4 regions of the Kluyvera georgiana genome follow, and region 1 is predicted to be linked to each of the others. Evidence: predicted binding sites of a transcription regulator. Region 1 holds the regulator's gene; each other region holds the start of a gene.
The links. The regulator PurR, encoded in region 1, represses purine synthesis genes. The targets are predictions, from matches to a motif close to CANGCAAACGTTTGCNTG.

Region 2: the regulator PurR is predicted to act here: its motif matches at 2,165-2,182, upstream of purL (phosphoribosylformylglycinamidine synthase).
Region 3: the regulator PurR is predicted to act here: its motif matches at 2,491-2,508, upstream of pyrD (quinone-dependent dihydroorotate dehydrogenase).
Region 4: the regulator PurR is predicted to act here: its motif matches at 2,982-2,999, upstream of gcvT (glycine cleavage system aminomethyltransferase GcvT).

What each region holds. Positions count from the first base shown of each region.
Region 1 is NZ_CP158865.1:2,631,489-2,635,992, reverse strand. It holds gene punC (purine nucleoside transporter PunC) at 148-1,341, opposite strand; gene punR (DNA-binding transcriptional activator PunR) at 1,454-2,380, shown strand; gene purR (HTH-type transcriptional repressor PurR) at 2,384-3,409, opposite strand; gene ABTW00_RS12460 (YnhF family membrane protein) at 3,704-3,793, shown strand; gene ABTW00_RS12455 (MFS transporter) at 3,954-4,504, shown strand, end outside.
Region 2 is NZ_CP158865.1:1,241,293-1,245,796, forward strand. It holds gene ABTW00_RS05960 (MFS transporter) at 1-319, opposite strand, end outside; gene mltF (membrane-bound lytic murein transglycosylase MltF) at 474-2,012, opposite strand; gene purL (phosphoribosylformylglycinamidine synthase) at 2,258-4,504, shown strand, end outside.
Region 3 is NZ_CP158865.1:3,160,248-3,164,751, forward strand. It holds gene ABTW00_RS15115 (YcbX family protein) at 1-689, shown strand, start outside; gene zapC (cell division protein ZapC) at 686-1,228, opposite strand; gene pyrD (quinone-dependent dihydroorotate dehydrogenase) at 1,395-2,405, opposite strand; gene ssuE (NADPH-dependent FMN reductase) at 2,657-3,232, shown strand; gene pepN (aminopeptidase N) at 3,365-4,504, opposite strand, start outside.
Region 4 is NZ_CP158865.1:810,062-814,565, reverse strand. It holds gene gcvP (aminomethyl-transferring glycine dehydrogenase) at 1-1,194, opposite strand, end outside; gene gcvH (glycine cleavage system protein GcvH) at 1,412-1,801, opposite strand; gene gcvT (glycine cleavage system aminomethyltransferase GcvT) at 1,828-2,922, opposite strand; gene ubiI (FAD-dependent 2-octaprenylphenol hydroxylase) at 3,315-4,504, opposite strand, start outside.

The sequences.
Region 1 (4,504 bases):
TTCAACGGGAAGCAATCCTGCTCCCGCCTAATATGTTCAATGTATATTAATTATGTGATGCCGATCCAGTATAGGACGCTAAGTGTATTGATTCAACTAAAAACTTAGCGCCCTAATCATTTCTTATGGCATTGATATGAGTGATGTTTAGGCGTGGGAACCCGCGTGCTCATTTTGAAGTTCAGCACGACGAGCGGATAGCTGCATGCGATAGCCCAGTCCCGCGAGAATCACGGTAACCAGCATCACGCTGGTGGTGGTGAGCAGTGGGGTGACAATCAGCGTTGAGACCGCCAGGCTTGCCAGGAAGCACAGCCCCAACTGCAACGTGTTCTGCAGCGCGGCTGCACGACCCGTCGCCTGTGGAAAAGGCTTCAGCGCCTGCGCAACGACAATCGGATAAATCGCGCCGTTGGCGGTCGCCATGATGCAGAAGGGAATCAACAGCGCGGTCAGGGAGACGCCTTCAGCGAGGCCGACAGCCCAGGTTCCGATGACGCTGAGCGCGAAGAGCACCAGCAGCCACGGTAACATTTGGCTACCCTGCCATTTTTGCAGCGCCGCGCGACAGCCATAGCCGCCAATCAGAAAGGCGATGGTTTGCGGTACATAGCTCAGACCAATCACCGTCGGGCTGTAGCCCATTTCATGCAGAATAAATGGCGAACCGGTCAGCCAGGCAAAAAAGCTGGCGGAGCAGGCGGCGTAAATCAGCACGTTGCCGCGGTAGTCCTTACTGCGCAGCAGACGAATAAACGTGAGCTTCTCTTCACTGGCGACATTTTTATTGTGGGCAGGCTTCAGACGCAGCGCTGGCAGCATCAATACCAGGGTAATGATGAACAGCGTCGCGAAGATGGCCTGCCAATCAAAGTGGGCCAGCAGCCAGCTGCCGAGCAGCGGCGCAAGCGCAGGCGACAGGCCGACCAGCGGCATAATGGTCGCAAAAATACGGTTGGTGCGATGAGCGGGATAATAGTCGGTGACCATGGCTTGCCAGGTCACCGCGGCGGCACAAACGCCAACCGCCTGTACGAAGCGCAGCACCAGCAGGGTGGTACCATCGCGGACCCACAGCATTCCAAGGCAGCCGATGGCAAAAATGGTCAAACCGCTCAGCAGGATCGGTTTTCGGCCATAGCGATCGGACAAGGGGCCCCACAGCAATTGCGCCACGGCGAAGCCCGCAAGGAACAGACTGAGACTTGCGCTGACGGCGGAAGCCGGCGTTTGCAGGTCTTGCTGAATGGCGGCAAACGCCGGTAGGTACATATCGGTCGCCAGAAAGCCCAGCACGCTCAGTCCCGCGAGCCAGACTAAAAATCCTTTCCCAGGTTGCATAAATCGCCCTTTTTATCGTAGTTCACACTGTGCCGCCGAGTGTAGAGAGTGCATTCGCGGTTGTGAAACGCTAATATTTGAGCCATGGATTCAAATTTTTTGTAGGCAGGAAATGTGGTCTGAATATTCGCTGGAAGTGGTGGATGCGGTTGCACGCAATGGTAGCTTTAGCGCCGCGGCACAGGAGCTACACCGGGTGCCCTCTGCGGTAAGCTATACGGTGCGACAGCTTGAAGAATGGCTGGCGGTGCCGTTGTTTGAGCGTCGCCATCGGGATGTTGAATTAACGCCCGCTGGAGCATGGTTCCTGAAAGAAGGCCGTTCTGTTATCAAAAAAATGCAGATCACCCGTCAGCAATGTCAGCAGATTGCTAACGGCTGGCGCGGCCAGCTGGCGATTGCTGTTGATAATATTGTCAAGCCACAGCGTACCCGCCAACTGATTGTCGATTTTTATCGCCACTTCAGCGACGTCGAACTGATTGTCTACCAGGAAGTCTTCAACGGCGTCTGGGACGCGCTGGCGGATGGTCGCGTGGAGCTGGCGATTGGCGCGACGCAGGCAATACCGGTAGGGGGGCGCTTTGCCTTTCGTGACATGGGGATGCTCAACTGGCACTGCGTGGTAGCCAGTTCACATCCGCTAGCAAAAATGGACGGGCCGCTGAGCGATGACGTGCTGCGCAACTGGCCGTCGCTGGTGCGGGAAGATACGTCGCGATCGCTACCCAAGCGAACGACCTGGCTGCTTGATAACCAGAAAAGGGTGGTGGTGCCGGACTGGTCGTCGTCGGAAACCTGTATTTCAGCAGGGCTCTGTGCGGCGATGGTCCCAGGGCATCTGGCGCAGCCGTGGCTGGAAACCGGGGAGTGGGTAGCGCTGGAACTGGAGAACCCGTTCCCGGATGCGGCCTGTTGTCTGACCTGGCAACAGAGCGAAGCGTCGCCGGCATTAAGCTGGCTGCTGGAGTATTTGGGAGATAGCGAAACGCTAAATGAAGAGTGGCTGCGGACGCCCCTTCAGGACGCCCACAGTTAACCCTTAACGACGGTAATCGCGATAAGGGCCGTCGGCCACGGAGCGTCGCTCGATCAGGCGCGGATGCACCTCAATCGACTGCGACTCTTCGCGCTTGCTGACGATGCGATCCATGAGCATGTTGAAGGCCGTCTCACCGAGCGAATCTTTCGGCTGATGGATGGTGGTCAGCGCCGGGGTAAAGAAACGAGAGTTACGCACGTTATCATACCCGATCAGCGAAATATCCTGCGGCACGCGCAGCCCCATCTCGTCGGCGGCGCAAAGCGCGCCCATCGCCATGATGTCGCCGCCGCAGAAGATTGCGGTAGGGCGCGGGTGCTGAGAGAGAATTTGCTGCATAGCGCGATAGCCAGACTCCGGCTCGAAGTCACCCTGGACTATCCAGTTTGCCGGAACATTGATTTGCGCTTCTTCCATGGCTTTCATAAAGCCGGCGAGGCGACCTGCACCGGTGTTACGCTCCAGCGGGCCTGGAATGACGCCAATATCGCGATGCCCGCGTTCAATCAAGTAACGACCAGCCATATAGCCGCCTTCGAAAGCATTATCGATGACCGAGTCGGTAAAGTCGGCTTTGGCTTCGCCCCAGTCCATCACCACCATTGGAATATGGCGATACTCTTCCAGCATTGAGAGCAGGGATTCCGGATATTCGGAACACATCACCAGCAGGCCATCAACGCGTTTTTGCGCCATCATTGACAGATAAGCACGCTGTTTCTCGAGGTTGTTCCATGCGTTGCCAAGAATCAGGGTATAGCCTTTCTGGAAGCAGTTTTTCTCAACGGCTTCGATAATCTCAGCAAAGTAGGCCGCTTCGCTGCTGGTTGCCAGCAAACCAATTGATTTGGTGTGGTTGACTTTCAGGCTACGGGCAACGGCGCTCGGTGAATAGTGCAGTTCTTTGATCGCTGCCCACACCGCTTCCCGCGTCTCTTCGGCGACAAAACGCGTTTTGTTAATTACATGTGATACGGTTGTAGTGGAAACGTTTGCGCGCTTCGCTACATCTTTAATTGTTGCCATTCCATCTCACTCCAGACCCTGGCCTGCCCCTGATAAACTCGAAACGAAAACGTTTGCCTTTATACACCCTGACGCAATTTTGTGGATTGCGGTTCGCCAGGAAAACGATACAGGACGACAGGAGGGGGTCAATGGCCGGTACGCTTATAAATAAGCGTCGAATTTTGACGTATCCGGACGCAAAGTGGAAGAGCAAAAACCAACATCCTGCTAAATCTGTGAAGATTTTTACGATTATCTGTGCAAAAATGAGTGAGCTCAGTTTTACTGTGGTCATAAAAAGGAGAAAAATTGATGAGTACCGAACTTAAGATGTCGCTCACCACGACCGTTATTGTGCTGGGTCTGATCGTCGCCGCTGGACTTACCGCTGTTCTGCATTAATTCTTCCATGAGGGGGCGCCCGCGCCCTCATGTCTGATTGTTATCAAATTAGCAATAATCTTTTGCTGTTTTGTACACTTCTGTTTTTCTGTGATTGATGTCATGCTTTTGCCCTAAATTGCCATGCCGCGTCTGTCGTGCGGCCACCTGGAGCTTTTGCATGAAAATCAATTTTCCCTTACTCGCGCTGGCCATTGGCGCTTTTGGCATAGGGACCACCGAATTCTCGCCGATGGGTTTACTGCCGGTCATTGCAAAGGGCGTTGACGTCTCGATTCCTGCTGCCGGTATGCTGATTAGCGCCTATGCGGTTGGGGTGATGGTCGGCGCGCCGCTGATGACGCTGCTGCTTTCTCATCGCGCGCGCCGTAACGCGCTGATCTTTCTGATGGCTATTTTTACGCTTGGCAACGTGCTATCGGCTATCTCGCCGGACTACACCACCTTAATGCTGTCGCGCATTATTACCAGCCTGAACCACGGCGCGTTCTTCGGCCTGGGGTCGGTTGTGGCGGCAAGCGTCGTGCCGAAGCATAAGCAGGCCAGCGCGGTCGCGACGATGTTTATGGGCCTGACGATCGCCAATATTGGCGGCGTACCGGCGGCAACCTGGCTGGGAGAAACAATTGGCTGGCGCATGTCGTTCCTGGCGACTGCAGGACTGGGAATTATCGCCATTATCGGTCTATGGTTGTCATTGCCGAAGGGCGG
Region 2 (4,504 bases), 1.4 Mb from region 1:
TAGTGCCGAAGTCTGGAATATAAAAGGCGAGAATACATAACAGGCCAAAAGGGATGGCGCCAATCGCCAGCCACGGACGACAGCGGCCCCAACGGGTACTGGTATTATCAATGAGGATCCCCATTAATACATCCGTGACCCCGTCGGCCAGGCGCGTAATCAAAAACATAATGCCGATATAATAGGCAGGGAGCTTCATGATATCGGTATAAAAATACATTAAATATAATGAAATTAATTGCCACACTAAATTACAGGAAATATCGGCTACGGAAAAACCAAGCCGTAATCTCCAGGGAGACGCCGTTTTTGTTTCCATACAAACCTCATTGAACTCATGGGATAGTTGGCCGTATTAGCGATACGACCTGAGCATAGAGGTATTAGATAACAGCGTCTTTGCCGAGTCATCGGCTTGATTTGGCACTGGCGCGGAAACGAGCGTGACGCTGTCGGCGTTTTTGAACGGTAATCTAGTGTTTCGCCGGAAAATAGAGCAGAGAGGCGTCGTTGCCGCTCTGGTTGTCCTGGCGTAAAAAGGAGAACAGCCCGAAAAGGTTGTTGTCGCGGTGAAGCTCATCCAGGGTCACCACCGGGTAAGCCTCTGCGATCTCCAGCCGCTCCGTCGCCTTCTTCTCTTTTTCCTGCAAATAGCCTACCAGGCTTATCTGGTACTTCCGGATGTTCTCGACGTAGGCATAGGCCTCATGGCCGCGCGCGTAGCCATAGGTCAACTTGCTATACCATGCCTTCTGGCTGAGCAGCGGCAGACGCTGTTTGACGTCCGCCCAGCTATCCGGGTTGCCTTTTTGCCTGGCCGTCAGCGCGCGGGCGTCGAGCATATGGGCGTAGCCCATGTTATAGGCGGCGAGCGCAAACCAGATTTTCTCTTCCTGCGGCACGCTGTCCGGTACCTTATCCATCATGTCCTGCAAATAACGCATGCCGCCGCTGATACTCTGCTCGGCGTCGGTGCGATCGCTCAGACCTAAGCTCTGAGCGGTATTTTTGGTCAGCATCATCAGGCCGCGTACCCCGGTCGGCGAGGTTGCCAGCGGGTCCCAATGCGATTCCTGGTAGGAGATGGCCGCCAGCAGCTTCCAGTCTATTGCGCTGGCGTACTTTTCAAAGAGCGGCTGCAGGTCGGGAAGGACGTTATCCACCGCGCGCAGGAAAGAACGCGTATCGACGTAGTCAAAGTCGTCGCCGTGCCCAAGGTACTTTTCCTCCAGGCGGGCGAGGGTGCCGTCTTCATTCATATTATTGAAGAAGTCGAGCATCGCCGCTGAAAGCGTATTGTCGTTGTCTTTCAGGCTAAACCAGGTTACCGGCTGTTCGTCAGTGACGTCGAGAGCCACCGCCAGCTCCGGGTGTACACGCTGGAACAGGCCGATGGCGACGGAATCCGCAATCGTGTAGTTGAGCTTACCGTCGATGACCGCCTGCATGAGATCGACCGAGCCGCGTTTATCATCCACCGTCCAGGCCAGATCGGGGTATTTCTTCTCTTTAAGCGTCTGCAGGTCGTTGATGACTACCTGCCCCGGCGCGACGGTGAGTTGGTCTGCGGTGACGTTGCTCAGACTACGCGGGCGGTAGCTGCCAACGCGGTAGACCAGCTGTTGTGATACGGAATAGTAGGTTGGCCCTGGCTGGTAGCTTTGTACGCGTTCGCTGTTATAGACCAGGCCTGCAGCCAGTAAATCGGCATCGCCGTGGTCCAGGTCGTCAAACAGCTGGCTGATATTCTGGCGCACGGTCACCTTCAGCTTGACGCCGAGGTAGTCGGCAAACTGTTGTGCCAGCTCGTAATCAAGCCCATACACTTTGCCGTTAATGGTGGCGTAGGTCAGCGGCGACTGCACGGTACTGACGCGCAGCTCCCCCCGCTCCACAATCGCGGCGATGCGGTTCTCTGGTTTGCCAAACCAGGGGAGTGAGGGCCAGAGGGCCGCTGCCAGCAGCAACGTGACGACGCCGATGAGCAGATAATTAATCTTTAATTTTTTCAAATAGTTAATTCGCTGCAGTATCCGTGGAGGTCCCTGATAACATTACGGTTTGTTACAGAATGAGCGGCATTTTGCTTAAGATTGCGCCAGTTGGCAACTGATTCGCGATGTGTGTCACATCTATTGATAAAGACGAGAGATGATTTTATTTCGACGCAAACGGTTTCGTCAGGGCGCAGGATTCTCTATAATAGCCGCCGTTCTCCCCCATTGCGCACACTGAAAGCTGAGAAGACGAGAGACTTATGATGGAAATTCTGCGTGGTTCGCCTGCACTGTCTGCATTTCGTATTAACAAACTGCTGACGCGGTTTCAGGCAGCCAACCTCCCGGTAAGCAATATTTACGCCGAGTATGTCCATTTTGCCGACCTGGACGCGCCGCTGACCGAAGACGAGCGGGCCCGACTCGAGCGACTGTTGCAGTATGGCCCGAGCCTGAACAGCCATACCCCTACCGGTAAACTGCTGCTCGTCACTCCCCGTCCTGGCACTATCTCTCCCTGGTCTTCCAAAGCTACTGACATCGCCCACAACTGCGGTCTGCAGCAGGTGCTGCGTCTGGAACGCGGCGTGGCGTACTACGTTGAAGCCGCAAGCCTGACCGAAGCGCAGCTGAACGCCGTGGCGGCAGAACTGCACGATCGCATGATGGAGAGCGTGTTTGCTTCCTTGCAGGATGCGGAAAAACTGTTTGCGCATCACCAGCCTGCGCCGGTCTCCAGCGTCGACCTGCTCGGTGAGGGCCGTCAGGCGCTGATTGACGCCAACGTGCGTCTCGGCCTGGCATTGGCGGAGGATGAAATTGACTATCTGCAGGACGCGTTCAGCAAACTGGGGCGCAACCCGAACGACATCGAGCTGTACATGTTCGCGCAGGCCAACTCCGAACACTGTCGCCACAAGATTTTTAACGCCGACTGGATTATCGACGGTAAACAGCAGCCGAAGTCGCTGTTTAAAATGATTAAAAACACCTTCGAAACCACTCCGGACCACGTGCTGTCTGCCTATAAAGACAACGCCGCGGTGATGGAAGGCTCTGAAGTCGGGCGCTACTTTGCCGACCACAAAACCGGTCGCTACGATTTCCATCAGGAGCCAGCCCATATCCTGATGAAGGTGGAAACCCATAACCACCCGACCGCCATCTCTCCATGGCCGGGCGCGGCAACCGGCTCCGGCGGTGAAATTCGTGATGAAGGCGCCACCGGGCGCGGCGCGAAGCCGAAAGCCGGGCTGGTGGGCTTCTCCGTTTCCAACCTGCGTATTCCTGGCTTCGAACAGCCGTGGGAAGAAGATTTCGGCAAACCGGAACGTATTGTTACCGCGCTGGATATCATGACCGACGGCCCGCTGGGCGGCGCGGCATTCAACAACGAATTTGGTCGCCCGGCGCTGACCGGCTACTTCCGTACCTACGAAGAGAAGGTTAACAGCCACAACGGCGAAGAGCTGCGCGGCTACCACAAGCCGATCATGCTGGCGGGCGGGATCGGCAACATTCGCGCCGATCACGTGCAGAAAGGCGAGATCGTCGTTGGCGCGAAGCTGATCGTTCTCGGCGGCCCGGCGATGAACATCGGCCTCGGCGGCGGCGCGGCATCCTCTATGGCCTCCGGTCAGTCTGATGCCGATCTCGACTTCGCCTCCGTACAACGCGATAACCCGGAAATGGAACGCCGCTGTCAGGAAGTTATCGACCGCTGCTGGCAGATGGGCGATGCCAACCCGATTCTGTTTATTCACGACGTCGGCGCGGGCGGTCTGTCCAACGCCATGCCGGAGCTGGTAAGCGATGGCGGTCGCGGCGGTAAATTCCAGCTGCGCGATATCCTCAGCGACGAGCCGGGTATGAGCCCGCTGGAAATCTGGTGTAACGAATCTCAGGAACGTTACGTGCTGGCGGTTGCCGCCGACCAGTTGCCGCTGTTTGACGAACTGTGTAAGCGCGAGCGCGCGCCGTATGCGGTGATTGGTGAAGCGACTGAAGAGCAGCATTTAACCCTGAGCGACAGCCATTTTGACAACCAGCCGATCGACATGCCGCTGGATGTGCTGTTAGGTAAAACGCCGAAGATGACGCGCGATGTACAGACGCTGAAAGCGAAGGGCGAAGCGCTGGCGCGCGAGCAGATTACGCTGGCTGACGCGGTCAACCGCGTGCTGCACCTGCCGACCGTCGCTGAGAAAACCTTCCTCGTGACCATCGGCGACCGTACCGTTACCGGTATGGTGGCGCGCGATCAGATGGTGGGACCGTGGCAGATTCCGGTAGCTAACTGTGCGGTCACGACCGCCAGCCTCGACAGCTACTACGGTGAAGCGATGGCAATCGGCGAACGTGCGCCGGTCGCGCTGCTGGACTTCGCTGCCTCCGCTCGTCTGGCTGTAGGGGAAGCGCTGACCAACATCGCCGCCACGCAGATCGGCGATATCAAACATATTAAGCTGTCGGCAAACTGGATGTCCGCCGCGGGTCACCCGGGTGAA
Region 3 (4,504 bases), 530 kb from region 1:
TCGCCGATGGTTTTCCGTTCCTGTTGGTTAACGAAGCTTCGTTACGCGACCTGCAACAACGCTGCAAAGCCGGCGTGCGAATGGAACAGTTCCGCCCGAACCTGGTGGTGACCGGCGTTGAAGCCTGGGCTGAAGATAGCTGGAAAACCGTTCGCATTGGCGATGTCGTTTTTGACGTGGTGAAACCGTGCAGCCGCTGTATTTTTACCACCATCAGCCCGGAAAAAGGGCAAAAGCACCCCGCCGGAGAGCCGCTAAGGACCTTACAGTCGTTCCGTACCGATCCGGCCACCGGCGACGTCGATTTCGGTCAGAATTTGATTGCCCGTAACAGCGGCGTGGTGCGCGTGGGTGATGAAGTGGAAATCCTCACCACCGGGCCAGCAAAAGTCTATACCGCCGGGCAAACCGACGATACCGTCGCGCCTCAGGCTCAGCAAAATGCGTTGGTGGATATTGCGTGGGAAGGGAAAACCTTCAGCGGAAATAATCAGCAAATTTTACTGGAACAGCTTGAGCAGCAGGGTATTCGCGTACCCTACTCCTGCCGCGCGGGCCTGTGCGGCAGCTGCCGCGTGACGCTGATCGAAGGAGAAGTGAGTCCGTTGAAGAAAAGTGCGGTAGGCACCGACGGCACCATTTTGAGCTGTAGCTGTGTTCCCAAAACGGCGCTAAAACTGAGCCGTTAAACCGCCTGCTCCAGGCTGTAACCGTCCAGCCCTGGCTGGGGTTGCAGCCTGTCGTTCATAATTTTGATCGGGTCGCCGAGTTGCATCGTGCGCCCGGCCAATACCAGCCCAGGCTGCGCCAGCAGACAGAGTGCAGCGTTTTCACCCGGCTCAACGACCAGTAAATTAACCTGACTATCGTCATCGCTCAGCCAGACGCTGGCCGCATCGCCGGTCACCGGTACCCAGCCATTATCATGGGCGCGGAAGTGCCAGCTTTTCGGCATTTGGGGCTTCAGGAAACGAATCGCCACCAGGGCGTTAAGAATTAGCTCGGCGCGATGCTCTTTAGACAGCAGCAGATCGCGACATTTTTCTTCAAAGGAGAAATAGAGCGCGGCGTCATCCACGCAAAATCCGGTGGGTTCAAACGCATCGGGGGTTAACATGCGGCGAGCAAAACGCGAGCGAAACAACATGCCGTTGGCTAAATCGAGCATCATACGATCGTGCTCTTCATCATAATACCAGCGCCAGTTATCATCAGGTTTAATTCGCATTTTTCTCCCCCATCATTTTTGCATCCCGTGCAGCGTTTGTTCTTCCATTGCGTTAATTGTCGCCCTAAATAATAAAAGACCAATATGTTTAAATAAGCAACAATGAGGAAATATAAAGCAACCAGGGCCGGAAATAAAGCCCTGGATCACATTACCGAGAAAAAGACTAGATGTGGGTGACGATTTCTTTAATCAGCGGCGGGCCTTTAAAAATAAAACCGGAATAAATCTGCACCAGCGATGCACCGGCCGCCATCTTCTCGCGGGCCGCCATCACCGAATCGATACCGCCGACGCCAATAATAGGCAGTTGGCCTTTTAATTCAGCCGACAGCATACGAATAATTTCGGTACTTTTTAATTGTAATGGACGACCGCTTAAACCACCGGTTTCATCACAATGTTTCATCCCTTGAACCAGCGAACGATCCAATGTCGTATTGGTGGCAATGACCCCATCAATATTATGTCGGATTAAACTGTCGGCCACCTGGATCAACTCTTCATGAGAAAGATCCGGCGCGATCTTCACCGCCACAGGAACATATTTATGGTGTTTTTCCTGCAGCTCAGATTGTTTATTTTTAATACCAGAAAGGAGATCGTCGAGTGCATCTCCATATTGCAGCGTGCGCAGGCCTGGGGTATTTGGCGATGAGATATTAATCGCAATATAACCGGCGTAGGCATAGATTTTTTCCATACAAATCAGATAGTCATCTTTGCCATGCTCAACAGGGGTATCTTTATTCTTACCGATATTAATCCCCAGAATACCGTCGAAATGCGCTTTTTTAACGTTTTCGACCAGGTTGTCAACGCCGTGGTTATTGAAGCCCATACGGTTAATCAACCCTTCGGCGTCAACGAGGCGGAACAGGCGCGGCTTATCGTTACCCGGCTGCGGGCGCGGCGTAACGGTGCCGATCTCGATCGAGCCAAATCCCATGGCGCCCAGGGCATCAATACATTCCCCGTCTTTATCCAGACCCGCAGCCAAACCCAGGGGATTTTTGAACGTCAGCCCCATGCAGGTAACCGGCTTTTCCGGTACTTTCTGACGCACAAGGGCTTCCAGCGGCGTACCGGTGACACGGCGTAATTGTTGAAACGTTAATTCATGAGCGCGCTCTGGATCGAGCTGAAAAAGTGCTTTACGAACGAAGGGATAGTACATGAACTCTCCTGGATTCCCGGTGTGCAAACCGGGGGCGTATTATGTGCGATCTCGCACAGAAAGGGAATTGACCTGCGGCAAAAAAAGCGCAATCGTTTTCCTTCTCTCCTTTATATACCTCCCCCGCCATATGCATTTTCTGGTAATCCTACGTTGGAAAAAGTATTTCGCGCACCTGACGACCTTTGAGACACTGAGACAAATGTTATCAATTTTAAATTAATGTGTATTTTTAGTTATAAGGAGTGAGTATGCGCGTCATTACTTTAGCCGGAAGCCCGCGTTTCCCCTCTCGTTCCAGCGCTCTGCTGGAGTACGCACGTGAGAAACTTTCCGCGGCGGATGTTGAAGTATTCCACTGGCATTTGCAGAATTTTGCGCCGGAGGATCTCTTCCACGCGCGTTTCGACAGCCCAGCACTGCAAACGCTGACCGAACAGCTGGCTCATGCAGACGGTTTAATCATCGCCACGCCAGTCTATAAGGCCTCTTTTGCCGGCGCGTTAAAGGCGCTGCTCGATCTCCTGCCGGAGCGCGCGCTGGAAGGAAAAGTGGTTTTACCGCTGGCGACCGGCGGCACCGTTGCCCATATGTTGGCGGTCGATTATGCCCTTAAGCCGGTTCTCAATGCGCTGAAAGCACAGGAGATTTTGCAGGGGGTGTTTGCCGATGACAGCCAGGTCACCGATTATCAGCATAAGCCGCAGTTCAGCCCAAATCTGCACACCCGTCTGGACAGCGCGCTGGAGACCTTCTGGCAGGCGCTACACCGGCGAGACATCCAGGTTCCCACGTTAAGCGCAGCTCGACAGACCGCACATGTTTGATAAAAAAAACGCCGCAGGGAAAAACCAGCGGCGTTTTTGTTTGTATTAAGGTTGCCCGGCCAAGCGAAACAACGCCGGGGAACCCGCATCGTGTGCCCCGGAGTCAGCGTTAACGCCTCGTCCGGGTGACAGTCAGGCTAATGCTTTCGCAATCTTCTCGTACAGATCCCCGGAGAGATTCTCCAGCCCTTTCAACTGCTCCAGCGCAGAACGCATCAGCGCCTGACGTTTTGCATCATAGCGTTTCAGGCGGATCAGCGGCTCAATCAGACGCGAGGCCACCTGCGGGTTTTTGCTGTTCAGTTCGGTCAACATTTCGACCAGGAACTGGTAGCCGCTGCCGTCTTCTGCGTGGAACGCAGCCGGGTTGCTGCCGGCAAAGGCACCAATCAGCGAGCGAATACGGTTCGGGTTATTCATGCTGAATGAGCGATGGTTCAACAGCTTGCGCACCGTCGCCAGCACGTCATCTGCCGGGCTGGTCGCTTGCAGAATCAGCCACTTATCCATTACCAGACCATCATGATGCCACTTGTCATCATACTCCTGCATCAGCGCATCACGGCAAGGCAGTTCGGCTGCGACGGCTGCAGACAGCGCGGCCAGCGCGTCGGTCATGTTGTCCGCGTGATGGTATTGCTCGCTCACCAGCTTGTTACCCAGATCGCGATCGCCAAACGCCAGATAGCGCAGGCAGGTGTTACGCAGCGCGCGCTTGCCGATGTCCGCATGCTCTACGCGATAGCTGTCGAGTTTATTGGCGTTGTAGACTGCCAGACACTCGTCCGCCAGCTCGGTAGCCAGCGTGCGGGTCAGCGCTTCGCGCACTGCGGCAATGGCAATCGGGTCAATAATCTCAAACAGTTCCGCGATTTCGCTGGCGGATGGCAGGGTCAGAATTTCCGCGGCCAGCGCCGGATCAATCTTCTCATCCAGCAGAATGGCGCGGAACGCGTCGGCCACGTGAACCGGTAGCGACAGCGGTTGCCCCTGCTGATGACGAGCCACGTTCAGCTTAATATAGGTCGCCAACAGGCTTTGCGCGGCGTCCCAGCGAGAGAAATCATTACGCGCATGGCGCATCAGGAAGGTGAGTTGCTGATCGCTCCATTTATATTCCAGCTTCACCGGCGCGGAGAATTCACGCAGCAGCGACGGCACCGGCTGGAAGTAAACGTTATCGAACACAAACGTCTGCTCGGCCTGGGTCACGTTTAGCACGTGGTGCACCGGATGACCATCTTTCTGCAGCGGGATCACCTTACCTTCGTT
Region 4 (4,504 bases), 1.8 Mb from region 1:
TTTATCCGCCACTTCCACGCACAGGGTGTCGAAGAAGTGCGCATGGCGCAGCTTCAGCCCTTTCTTCTGCAGGCCGGTCGCCAGAATATCGGTCAGGCGATGAATACGGTTCGCGATACGTTTCAGGCCAACCGGACCGTGGAAGACCGCGTACAGGCTGGCAATGTTGGCCAGCAGCACCTGAGAGGTACAGATGTTGGAGTTAGCTTTCTCGCGGCGAATGTGCTGCTCGCGAGTCTGCATCGCCATGCGCAGCGCGGTATTGCCCGCCGCATCTTTCGATACGCCGATAATACGGCCCGGCATGGCGCGTTTGAATTCATCTTTAGCGGCAAAGAATGCCGCGTGCGGGCCACCGTAGCCCATCGGAACACCGAAGCGCTGGGCTGAGCCGAAGACAATGTCCGCGCCTTGTTTACCCGGCGCAGTTAACAACACCAGCGCCATAAAGTCAGCGGCAACGCTCACCACCACTTTGCGGGATTTCAGTTCTGCAATCAGTTTGCTGTAATCATGCACTTCGCCAGTAGTACCCACCTGCTGCAGCAGTACGCCAAAGACGTCCTGATGCTCCAGCGCTTTGTCGGCGTCATCGACGATAACGTCAAAACCAAAGGTTTCCGCACGAGTACGAACCACGTCCAGCGTTTGCGGATGGACATCAGCCGCAACGAAGAAGCGATTTGCGTTCTTCAGCTTGCTTACGCGCTTGGCCATCGCCATCGCTTCTGCGGCGGCAGTCGCTTCATCCAGCAGGGAAGCGGAAGCCATATCGAGACCGGTCAGATCCAGCGTAACCTGCTGGAAGTTAAGCAGCGCTTCAAGGCGGCCCTGAGACACTTCCGGTTGATACGGAGTATAAGCGGTGTACCAGCCTGGGTTTTCCAGCATATTGCGCAGGATAACCGGCGGCAGCTGCACCGGGGTGTAGCCCATGCCAATGTACGACTTAAAGCGCTTGTTGCGACCCGCAATCGCCTTCAGCTCCGCCAGCGCGGCGAATTCTGTGGTGGCCTCGCCTACCTGAGGCGGCGTGGCAAGCTGGATATCTTTCGGCACGATCTGTTCAATCAGTGCGTTGAGTGAATCCGCGCCAACCGTTTTGAGCATCTCTTGCTGCTGCTGGGCATCCGGCCCGATGTGACGTTCAATAAACGCGCCACGGTTTTCAAGCTGGCTTAAAGTCTGTGTCATGAGCGATGGTTCCTGAAACGTGCGGTGAATCGTGATTGTCTAACTGACCTGCCCGGTGGCGCTCCGCTTACCGGGCCTACAAACAACGCCGAATACGCAAAATAATTCGTGCTGCAGGAAGGCGGCAAGTAAGTGCATGCCCAGGAGCGTACATAAGTACGTGACTGGACTGAACGAACGCAGCCAACGCGCCTGCAGCGCGAAGTATGAAGCGTATTTACTCGTCTTCTAATAATGCTTCGTATGCGGTCGCGTCCAGCAGTGCGGCAACTTCCGCCTCGTCGCTGGCCTTGATCTTGAAGATCCAACCGCCGGCGTACGGTTCGCTGTTTACCAGCTCCGGTGAATCACCCAGTTCTTCGTTAACCGCAACGATTTCGCCGCTGATTGGCGCGTAGATATCGGAAGCCGCTTTCACGGACTCCGCTACCGCGCAGTCATCGCCCGCGCTGACGGTCGCGCCGACTTCCGGCAGGTCAACAAACACCATGTCGCCCAGTAACTCCTGCGCGTGCTCGGTGATCCCCACGGTGTAGCTGCCGTCGGCTTCTTTGCGCAGCCATTCGTGTTCTTTACTGTATTTCAGTTCTGCTGGTACGTTGCTCATCAAAAAATCTCCAGAATAATAATCGGTTACGCCACGGCCTTGCCGTTACGTACAAAAACAGGTTTGGTGACCTTCACCGGCATTTCACGGTTACGGATTTGCACAATCGCCGTCTCGCCAATGCCCTGAGGGACACGAGCCAGCGCAATACTATGGCCTAAGGTCGGCGAGAAAGTCCCGCTGGTGATCACACCTTCACGCGCATTGCCGTTATCATCGGTAAAACGCACCGGCAGTTCGCCGCGCAGCACGCCTTTTTCGGTCATCACCAGGCCCACCAATTGGTCAGTGCCTTTCTCGCGTTCCAGTTCCAGCACGTCGCGACCGATAAAGTTGCGATCGGCCGGTTCCCAGGCGATGGTCCAGCCCATATTCGCCGCCAGCGGAGAGACGCCTTCGTCCATCTCCTGGCCGTACAGGTTCATACCGGCTTCCAGACGCAGCGTATCGCGCGCGCCCAGGCCGCAAGGCTTCACCCCTGCCTGGACCAGTTGCTGCCAGAAATCCGCCGCCTGCGCTTTCGGCAGGGCAATTTCATAGCCCGCTTCGCCGGTATAGCCGGTGGTGGCGATAAAGAAATCGCCCGCCTGCACGCCAAAGAATGGCTTCATGCCTTCTACCGCGTGGCGCTGTTCATCGCTAAACAGCGTGCCCGCTTTCGCCTGCGCATTTGGCCCCTGCACCGCAATCAGCGACAGGTCGTCACGAACGGTGATATCAATGGCATAAGGTTCAGCGTGTTGAGTAATCCAGGAGAGGTCTTTTTCGCGGGTGGCGGAGTTAACGACGAGGCGGAAGAAATCTTCGGTGAGGTAGTAAACGATCAGGTCATCAATCACGCCGCCCGATGCGTTCAACATCCCGCTATAAAGCGCTTTGCCGGGTTTGGTGAGCTTCGCCACGTCGTTGGCCAGCAGATAGCGCAGAAACTCGCGGGTGCGCGGGCCGTGCAAATCGACGATCGTCATGTGCGACACATCGAACATCCCGGCGTCGGTACGCACCGCATGGTGCTCATCAATCTGCGACCCATAGTGCAGCGGCATCATCCAGCCGTGGAAATCTACCATACGCGCGCCACATAACACGTGCTGGTCATACAAAGGCGTTTGTTGAGCCATCATGTCCTCGTTGAATATATCGCACCACAAAAACACGCGCCGACGCCCGTCCAGGCACCGACGCAAACGTTCTCTTTTCCCTGAACTTACCACCGAACACCGTGCTAAACCATCAGGAAAAAAGGGACATCACATTAGCTTATGACCAAAAGCCGCCAAAAAGCATACAGAGGAATCAACTGGAAAAAAGCGAATTACACCACATTTAATTAACAATAATGGTTAACAATTCAGCATAAGATAATATTTCATGCGAAAAACAGGGCGACTTTCCCGTAACATAAAATTTGATGGATTAATAAAACTAATGCGAAAAAATGGGTGAAATTAGAATTTTTCAAATGAGGGGGAAGACTCCCGGTGGAACCACCGGGAGTAAAAGTGTGAGCGACTTAACGAAGCCACTCCGGCAGGTCGTTCAGGCCCATCGCCTGACGGATCAGCTGTGGTTTTACGCCGGGCAGCGTATCGGCGAGTTTAAGACCAATATCGCGCAGCAGTTTTTTCGCCGGGTTCTCGCCGGCAAACAGTTCACGGAAGCCCTGCATTCCCGCCAGCATCAACGCGGCGCTGTGCTTGCGGCTGCGTTCGTAGCGACGCAGATAGAAATGCTGGCCGATGTCTTTCCCCTGCGCATGCAGACGTTTGAGCTCTTCAATCAACTCGGCGGCGTCCATAAAGCCCAGGTTAACCCCCTGCCCCGCCAACGGATGAATGGTGTGCGCCGCGTCGCCGACCAGCGCCAGACGGTGCGCGGCAAACTGGCGCGCGTAACGCCCGGTCAGCGGGTAAACCTGCCGCTCGCTCTCCACCCGGCAAAGACCCAGGTGGTTATCAAAGGCAATGTTCAGCGCTTTGTTGAACTCGCTTTCCTCCGCCTGCTGCATCCGCTGCGCCTCTTCCGGCGACAGCGACCAGACGATAGAACACAGATGCGGATCGCTAAGCGGCAGGAAAGCCAGGATGCCGTCGCCGTGGAAGCTCTGACGTGCTACCGCATCGTGCGGCGCGTCGGTGCGAACGGTCGCCACCAGCGCATGATGCCGGTAGTCCCAGAACGTCAGCGGTATATCGGCTTTGCTTCGCAGCCAGGAGTTGGCGCCATCGGCTCCCACCACCAGACGTGCGGTCAGCATGCCGCCGTCTTTCAGCGTCAGAAACGCTTCGTTTTCGCCCCAGGCGACCTGCTGCAATTCCGCAGGCGCCATCAGGGTGATATCCGCGCTACGCTCGGCTTTCTGCCACAGTGCATGGTGAATAACCGCATTTTCAACGATATGCCCCAGATGGCTGTAACCCATGCTGCGATCGTCAAACGCAATGCGGCCAAAACTGTCTTTATCCCACACTTCCATGCCGTGGTAGCGGCTGACGCGCTGCGCGACAATCGCCTGCCAGACATCCAGCTTTGACAGCAGCTTTTCGCTGCCGGCATTAATGGCGGATACGCGCAGCGCAGGCGGCGCATCGGCGGCCAACGCTTGCGGCAGAGATTGTTCCAGCACGGCAACCCGCAGGCCGCTGCCCTGTAAACCGCAGGCCACCGCCAGCCCGACCATACCACCGCCTACGATGGCAACAT